DNA from 2 places in the Mesorhizobium sp. M0904 genome. Region 2 is predicted to be linked to the other one. Evidence: predicted binding sites of a transcription regulator. Region 2 holds the regulator's gene; the other holds the start of a gene.
What was found. The regulator PhoB, encoded in region 2, activates phosphate uptake and scavenging genes when phosphate is short. The targets are predictions, from matches to a motif close to TGTCATNNANCTGTCAT.
Positions count from the first base shown of each region.

Region 1: olsB (l-ornithine N(alpha)-acyltransferase) is a predicted target of PhoB. The motif match lies at 2,227-2,243, and genes of this name have one in related genera.

Region 1 covers NZ_JAMYOC010000019.1:22,450-26,872, reverse strand. Annotated here, with positions in the region: gene NKH80_RS20250 (hypothetical protein) at 111-311, opposite strand; gene grpE (nucleotide exchange factor GrpE) at 552-1,187, shown strand; gene olsB (l-ornithine N(alpha)-acyltransferase) at 1,288-2,163, opposite strand; gene NKH80_RS20235 (hybrid sensor histidine kinase/response regulator) at 2,313-4,423, opposite strand, start outside.
Region 2 covers NZ_JAMYOC010000012.1:145,785-150,207, reverse strand. Annotated here, with positions in the region: gene pstC (phosphate ABC transporter permease subunit PstC) at 1-6, shown strand, start outside; gene pstA (phosphate ABC transporter permease PstA) at 10-861, shown strand; gene pstB (phosphate ABC transporter ATP-binding protein PstB) at 858-1,661, shown strand; gene phoU (phosphate signaling complex protein PhoU) at 1,694-2,401, shown strand; gene phoB (phosphate regulon transcriptional regulator PhoB) at 2,418-3,107, shown strand; gene NKH80_RS14985 (ROK family protein) at 3,117-4,361, opposite strand.

The sequences.
Region 1 (4,423 bases), on a different contig from region 2:
GAGCAGGGCGCTGCCGCAAGATGAAGATCACGCAAAGTTACTGCGGGTAAATGTCGCGCGATGCGACGAATCCCGGCCACAGTCGCCGGGCGCGTCGCCGGCAACGGCGCCTACCGACGGCGCACGCCTGCGACCATGTTGGTTTCGATCCCGTCCAGGCGATCGAGCAATTTCTTCAGGCGGTCGGGAATATCCGTCTCCGTGCGGAATGCCGGCAGGGTGCGCAGGAAGCGCTTGGTGGTCTCATTGCCGAGTTGGCGCCGGATATCGACGGCGAGCGCGTCGTGCTTTTCGCCATTGGTGCGGGACATCTTCCAAAATCCTGTGTCGGCTTCGAAACTCTTCCACAGGAGGAATGGTTCCCGCATTGTAGTAGCCTGGCAAGCAAAGCCGTCGGATACGGTAAAGTTTGAATTAAAATCGAAAAGTCTCCGCTGTTCGCCCTCAAGCCGTGGCCAGCGGCTGCAGTATCGCTTGCCCCTTGATTTTTGGCCGCCAAACCTCGATATCGGGCGCAAATCCACACCATTCGAAAATGACGGGAAACGGCGATGAGCGACCAGGCAAAAGACGAACGCGCGCCCGATGAAGCCGAGAAGACCGAGGCTGCCGCGGAGCCAAGGGAAGGCGGCGTCGACAGCGACTATGAAGCGCTTGTGCGGCTTCTGAAGGAAAACGAAGAGCTGAAGGATCGCGCGCTGCGCGTCGCGGCCGACATGGAGAATTTGCGCCGCCGCACCGCCCGCGACGTGCACGATGCGCGCGCCTATGCGGTTGCCAACTTTGCCCGCGACATGCTTTCGGTGTCAGACAATCTGCGCCGTGCTCTGGATGCCATCCCGGAGGAGGCCAAGGCTTCGGACGATGCCGGTTTCAAGGCGCTGATCGACGGCGTCGAGATCACCGAGCGCGCCATGCTGTCGGCGCTGGAACGTCACGGCGTGAAGAAGCTTGAGCCCGAGGGCGAGAAATTCGATCCGAATTTCCACCAGGCGATGTTCGAGGTGCCCAATCCCGACGTACCGGCCAACACAGTCGTGCAGGTCGTGCAGCCCGGCTATTCGATCGGCGAGCGTGTGCTGCGGCCGGCCATGGTCGGCGTCGCCAAGGGCGGCCCCAAGCATGTGGCGAGCGAAGCGCCGGTGGAGCCGGGGCCGGTGAATGAGCAGGCCGAGAAAGATGCGTAAGTTGGGGGAGTAGGGCAGTACGGGAGTAGGGAATACCGCTACGTCGGGTAAAATAGAGCAGAGCACTTGCCTACTCCGGCCGTTGCCTTCTCTCCCCTACTCAGGCAGCAAACCGCTGCGCTTCTCCGCCATAATAATTGACGTAGCGGGCACCGATCTCCTTGACCGGCATCACCACGAACACGTCGACCGTCGAGAATTCACGGTCGATGACGCAGCCGTCGCCGATGCGCGCGCCGACGCGCAGATAGCCCTTGACCAGCGGCGGCATCGCGGCGATCGCCGCCTTGGTGTTGACGGCCTCGATCGGCATCAGGTCCATGGAACAATAGCGCCCGGCGACGGCGCGCACGTCCCAGGATGAATTCGTCCGGCAGTGGTGGGCAAGATAGGTCAACGCCTCGGCATGTGCCGCCGGCACGGTGCCGTGGAACGACGCGCAGCCGGTCATCACGCCGATGCCGTAATGGTTGATATAGGCCCAGATGCCTTGCCACAGCGCCTCGATGGTGCGCTTCGAGCGGTATTCCGGCAGAACGCAGGAGCGGCCGAGCTCGAGGAACCGCTGGCCGGGATGCCGCGCGATCAGCTTGGTCAGCTCGAATTCGCCTTCGGAATAGAAGCCGCCGGCCGCTGCGGCAATCTCCTGCCGCAGCAGGCGGTAGGTGCCGACGATGCGGCGATGCTCGGGGCCGGAAAGCGAAGTATCGAACACAAGCAGATGATCGCAGAGGGGATCGAAGCGATCGGCATCGCGGCGGTCCTGCATCTGGAACAGGTCCTTCCTGGCACCAAGCTCGTCGTAGAACACCCGGTAGCGCACTTCCTGCGCGGCAGCGATCTCGGCCTCGTTGCGGGCGAGCCGCACTTCGAGATTGCCGATGCGGCCGAGCGATGCGCCTTTTATGACGGCATCGGCGTTCCGGCCGACGAGCAAAGGCCCGCTGGCGTTCGGCCGAGCATCACATTCCGGCATGACTGTATGCACGAGTGATTCTCCTTCGAGCCATCCCTCTTGGCACGGGGATACGGTGTAGGTGCAACAGGATTGTGACAGTACCGTGATACGGCTCTGCGGGCAATACTTCGTCGGCTGGGTAATCTATCAACCGTCTATGTTGTGCCTCAGGCGGCCACTTGCCCCTCGACGGCATGAACCAGGGCATCGGGGTCGAGCGGCTTGGTGACGAAGCCGCTGGCACCGTGAGCGAGCACGGCGTGGCGGGTCTTTTCCTGGCTGTCGGCCGACAGCACCATGATCGGCACCGGCGGCACCGCGGTCTCCTCCTCATGGCGGCGGATGGCGGCGATGGCGTCCAGGCCGTCCATGACAGGCATGTGCAAGTCCATCAGCACCACGTCGTAGCGGTGCTTGTGGCCGGTGCTGATGACCGCCTCGACCGCGGCCTTGCCGTTGCCGACCACTTTCACGCGATGCCCGGCCTTCAGCAGCGTGGCGCGGGCCAGCATGGCATTGATGTCGTTGTCCTCGGCGATCAGCACCGACAGGCCCTGCTGGCGGGCGCCAATGGCATGCCCCGCCTGCGCGCCGCGCCTTTGCAGTTGCGGCTCGGCGATGACCGGCGCGTGGCTGGTCAAAAGCACGCGCAGCAGTGTCTCGCCGCGCACCGGCCTCGCCAGGAAGGTGGCGTAACCATTGGCACGGAATTCGCCAAGCATGCCGCGGTCGGTCGGCGCGATCAGCGTCACTGCCTCGCACTCGGCAAATCCGCTCTGGCGCAGGCGCCTGAGCAGCCTGCCGTCGCTTTGCTCCATGGCAGCATCGATCAGCAGCACGTCACAGCCCTCGGCGAAAGCGGTGGCCTGGGCGGCGGCGGTGGCCAGATCGACCGTGCCGCCATTGGCGCGAATGGTGCGGGCGATGGCTTCGGCCTCGACCGGGTTCTTCGACACGATCACCGCATGCCGGCCCGACAGCGGGTTCTCGCGGATCTGCGGCGCCTCGACGGCGGAAATAGCGGGAATCTCGAAGACGAATTCAGATCCCTGGCCAAGGCGGCTCGACACAGAGATGGTGCCGCCCATGGCGGTCACCAGGCGCTTGGAAATGGCAAGACCGAGGCCGGCACCTCCATGCGCACGGGTCGAGGTGCCGTCAGCCTGTTCAAAGTCCTCGAAGATACGCTCCATGTCCTCCTCGCGCAGACCGGGGCCGGTGTCGGTGATGGTGAAGCGGATGCGGTCGGTGATTTCGGTGCGGACGCGGGCGATGCTTGCCAGGACGCCGCCGCTGTCGGTGAACTTGACGGCGTTGCCGATGAGGTTGAGCAGCACCTGCCTGACCCTGCCGGGGTCGGCGGTGATCAGCTGCGGCACGTCGGGTTCGACATGACAGCCGAGGCCGATATCCTTGGCAAAAGCCCGCGCCGCCAAAAGCTCGACGACATTGTCGGCGATCTCACGCACCGACATCGGCTGCGGTTCGGGATCGAAGCGGCCGGCCTCGATCTTGGAGTAGTCGAGCAGGTCCTCGATTAGCGCCAGCAGCGCGCTGGCCGAGGTCGAGATGGCGCCGACATAGGTCCGCTGCTCGGGCGAAAGGCTGGTGTCGGCGAGAAGCCGGGCCATGCCCATGATGCCGTTCATCGGCGTGCGGATCTCGTGGCTGACGGTAGCGAGGAAACGCGATTTGGCCTGGCTCGCATATTCGGCCCGCTCGCGGGCGGTGATCAGCGAGGATTCGGCGCGCTTGCGGGCGGTGATGTCGCGGGCGATGGCGCGATGCGAAACGGCGCCGCTGTCCTTGTCGCGCACCGACAGCTCGATCCAAGAGAACCAGCGTGGACCGTCCGGCGTGCGAATGGCGACGTCGGTGGAACTCAGGCATTCATGGTCGGAAAACGCGGCGTCGGGGACGATGCCGACATCGATGCCTAGTTCGGCCAGGGCCTTGCCGGCAAGCTCGCGCTGGTCGGTTTCGACAAGGTCGGCGAAAACCTTGTTGGCGTAGACAATGTGGCCGTCGCGGTCGCGGTGGACGACGAGATCGCCGAGTGCATCGATCAGACCGCGAAAGCGCTCCTCGCTCTCCTGCATCTCCCACATGCGGTCGGCCAGCGTCTCGATTTCGGCGCGGCTGCGGGCGGTGGTGGCATCGAGCAGGGCCACTGCGCGGCGCTCGGTGCGCCTGTTGCGCAGATGCATGGCGAGCCCGGCCATGGCTGTCGCCAAAAGGCCGATGGTGATGAAGATCGGCGCTCCGGTCAAATGCGACA
Region 2 (4,423 bases):
GCCTGACCGATGTCGACATCCTCATCGCTCCACAGCCGCCGCAAAGCCAGGAATTCGGTGATGATGGCGCTTTGCGTCGTCGCCGCCGGCATCGGACTTGCCTGGCTGGCGCTCATTCTCGGTGCGTTGGTCTATAAGGGCACAGCCGGGCTTTCGTTCGCGGTCTTCACCGAGATGACGCCACCACCGGGCGAAGCCGGCGGCCTGCTCAATGCCATCGCGGGCAGCCTGCTGATGACGATCATCGCCGTTGTCGTCGGCACGCCGATCGGCGTGCTGGCGGGAACCTACATGGCCGAGTATGGACGCTTTTCGCGCATCACCACCGTCGTCCGCTTCATCAACGACATCCTGTTGTCGGCGCCGTCGATCATCATCGGCTTGTTCGTCTATGAATTGATGGTGCGGCCAATGGGACATTTCTCGGCCATTGCCGGCGCCGTGGCGCTTGCCATCCTGGTCATTCCGGTGGTCGTGCGCACCACTGAAGACATGCTCAACCTGGTGCCGAACGCGTTGCGTGAAGCCGGTGCCGCGATCGGCGCGCCACGCTGGGTGGTGATCCGTTCGGTCGCCTACCGCGCCGCATTGTCCGGCATCGTCACCGGCATATTGCTGGCGATAGCACGCATTTCCGGCGAGACGGCGCCGCTGCTTTTCACCGCGCTCAACAACCAGTTCTGGAGCAGCAATATCAACGCGCCGATGGCCAGCCTGCCGGTGACCATCTTCCAGTTCGCTCTCAGCCCTTACGAGGAATGGCAGCAACTGGCGTGGACCGGCGCACTCATAATCACCCTGACGGTTCTGGGCTTGAGCATCCTCGCCCGCAGCCTTACCGGACGCAGAGAGGACAGATGACACAGATGTTGTCCCCAGACATGACGATGACCGAAACGGTCGCCAAGAAGACGAAGATCGAGGTCAAGAACCTCAACTTCTACTACGGCCAGAGCAAGGCGCTTAAGGACATCAGCCTGTCGCTGCCCGAGCGCAGCGTCACGGCCTTCATCGGCCCTTCGGGTTGCGGGAAATCGACGCTGCTGCGCGTCTTCAACCGCATCTACGAGCTCTACCCGAAACAGACCGCCGAGGGCCAGGTGCTGCTTGACGGCAAGAACATTCTCGACCGGTCGCAGGATCTCAACCTCCTCAGGACAAAGATCGGCATGGTATTCCAGAAGCCGACGCCGTTCCCGATGTCGATCTATGAGAACATCGCCTTCGGCGTCAGGCTCTACGAGAATCTCGGCAAGTCCGAGATGGACGGCCGCGTCGAGCAAGCGTTGAAGCGGGCCGCGCTGTGGAGCGAGGTCAAGGACAAGCTAAACGCCAGCGGCTTGAGCCTGTCCGGCGGCCAGCAGCAGCGGCTCTGCATTGCCCGCACCGTGGCAGTGAAGCCGGAAGTCATCCTGCTCGACGAACCGGCTTCGGCCCTCGACCCGCTGTCGACGGCCAAGATCGAGGAACTGATCGACGAGTTGCAAGCCGACTACACGATCGTCATCGTCACCCACAACATGCAGCAAGCGGCGCGCGTGTCGCGCCAGACCGCCTTCATGTATCTGGGTGAACTGGTCGAGTTCGACCGGACCGAGAAGATCTTCACGTCGCCCCGCGAGAAGCGCACGCAGGACTACATCACTGGCCGCTTCGGCTGAGCCGTTCCGATCATGCATATGAGGACAGGACCATGGGCGAACACACAGTCGCTTCTTTCGACGAGGATCTCGAGCAGATCAGCAAGCTGATCCGCGACATGGCCGACCTCGCCGGTTCGATGGTCGGCGGGGCGACCAAGGCCCTGTTGAATTCCGACAACGTGCTGGCGCAACGCGTCGTCTCCGACGACGCCATCATGGATGCGCGTCAACGCGAACTGGACGATCGCGCCATCACCCTGATCGCCAAGCGCCAGCCAATGGCTCACGATCTGCGCCATGTCGTCGGAGCGATCCGCATGGCGGGCGACCTCGAACGCATCGGCGACCTTGCCAAGAACATCGCCAAGCGTGTGAGCGCGGTCGGCCTCAGCGTCACGCCGCGCGACCTATCGCATTCCATCGATGCGATGGCGCAGCTGGTGCTCATCCAGGTGCAGGGCGTCATCGAGGAATATGCCGCAGGCGATGCGGCCGCGTTGGCCAAGCTGCGCGCCGCCGACGAGCGTATCGACGTCAAATACACGTCCGTGTTCCGCGAGCTGTTGACCTACATGATGGAAGATCCGCGCAACATCACCGCTTGCACGCATCTGCTGTTCTGCGCCAAGAATCTCGAGCGGATCGGCGACCATGTCACCAACATCGCCGAGAATGCGTATTATGTGCTGACCGGCGAGCAATTGCCCGTCAATCGTCCGAAGCAGGACGAAACGACAATGTCCGCGCCGGTGACATGATGGGGGTGCCCAGCCGATGATCGCACCACGCATAATGGTGGTGGAGGACGAGGAGCCGTTGGGCGTGCTGCTCCGCTACAATCTCGAATCCGAAGGCTACCAGGTCGAGGTGGTGACACGTGGCGACGAAGCCGAGATCCGTTTGCAGGAGAATGTGCCCGACCTTCTGGTGCTCGACTGGATGATACCAGCGGTTTCCGGCATCGAGCTCTGCCGCCGGTTGCGGGTGCGCCCTGAAACCGAGCGGCTGCCGATCATTATGCTGACCGCGCGCGGCGAGGAGAGCGACCGGGTGCGCGGTCTTTCGACCGGCGCCGACGACTATCTGGTCAAACCGTTTTCGACACCGGAATTCATGGCCAGGGTCAAGGCGCTGCTGCGCCGCGCCAAGCCGGAAGTGCTGTCCAGCGTGCTGAAGGTCGGCGACATCGTGCTCGATCGCGAATCGCACAGGGTTTATCGCAAGAAGAGCGAGATCCGGCTCGGGCCGACCGAATTCCGGTTGCTCGAGTTCATGATGCGGCATCCGGGCCGCGTCTTCTCGCGTAGCCAGTTGCTCGATAATGTCTGGGGCGAGACGATCTATATCGACGAACGCACCGTTGACGTGCATGTCGGGCGGCTGCGCAAAGCCGTCAACAACGGCCGCATGCCGGATGTCATCCGCACCATCCGCGGTGCCGGTTACGCGATCCGGGAAGATTGACCCGCCTGGTCAGGCGACGTTCTTTCTGACGCCGGGCCTCATTTGCGCGCCCGGCGCGAAAATCTCCTGGTCGACGAAGCTTAACGCCCGCATCGCGCAGCCTTCGCGGATCAGCGGCAATTCGTTCGGCTCGGTATCGAAGGAGATCGAGCCGGAGTGCTGGCCGCCGGCGGTCTGGGCGATGGCCTTGCGCAAGGCCGGCTCGATCAGATCGAAGGCGGCGGCACTGGCGCCGACCATCGCGACCGGTGCCGGATCGATCAGCGCGAACAGCGAGCCGAGACCGAAACCCAGCGCTTCGCCGGCCTTGCGGTAGGCCTCGCGTTCCGGCCCATCCTTCTCGCGCGCGCGGGCGGCCAGCGCGCGCATGTCGGCGTCGCTGACGTCGGCGACCGGTTCGCTGTCTTCGCTCATCTGCCTGGCGTTGCGCCAGATGGCATAGTTGCCGGCATAGGCTTCGATGCAGCCGCGCCGCCCGCAACGGCAGAGCGCTCCGCCCGGACGATGGATCATGTGGCCAAATTCGCCGCCCGAGGAATGCGTCCCGGTGAACAGTTCGCCCTTCAGCACAAGCCCCATACCGATGCCATGCGAAAGCAGGATGGCGATGAAGTCGTCGCGATAGCGATCCGGATTGCGCCAGCGCAAAGCCACCGCCATCATATTGCAGTCGTTCTCCACCGTGGCCGGGATGCCGAATTCGTCCTCCAGCATGTCGGCAAAGGCGATGTCGGTCTGCGGCGTGATCGGCGACCACAGCATGGCGCGTGCAGGGGAGTCGGTAATGCCCTGAATCGCCAGGGCGATGCGGGCGACACTGCGGACGTCAAGGTCTGGGTCCTCAAGCCGGCGCCGGACGATGGCCATGCATTCGCGGATCAGCTCGTCGCGCGGCATGGTCAGCGTGTCCGGCCGGCGCTGTTCCTCGGCGACCACCTGTCCCGCATAGTCGATAATGGCGGCCGACAGGAAATTCAGCGACAACACCACAGTCAGCACCGCCGCCGCTTCCGGGTTGAGGGCGAGGCCGACCTGTGGACGACCGCGTTTCAACGAAACGGGCTCACTTGCCTTGCTCTCGGCGAGGATGCCTTCCCGTATCAGGTCGGAGGAGATCGCCGATATGGTTGAATGACTGAGGCCGGTGGTGGCTGCGATCTCCGTACGCGATGGCTGGCCGGCCCGGCGCACCGCCGAGATCACCATCGCCCGGTTGCGCCGGCGCAAATCGTCATGGCGGATTCCGACCGACATCGTTTTGCTTTCCTCCCGGTTGCCGCGGCCGCTCATGAACCGGAAGCCGTCGGTAATGTCCG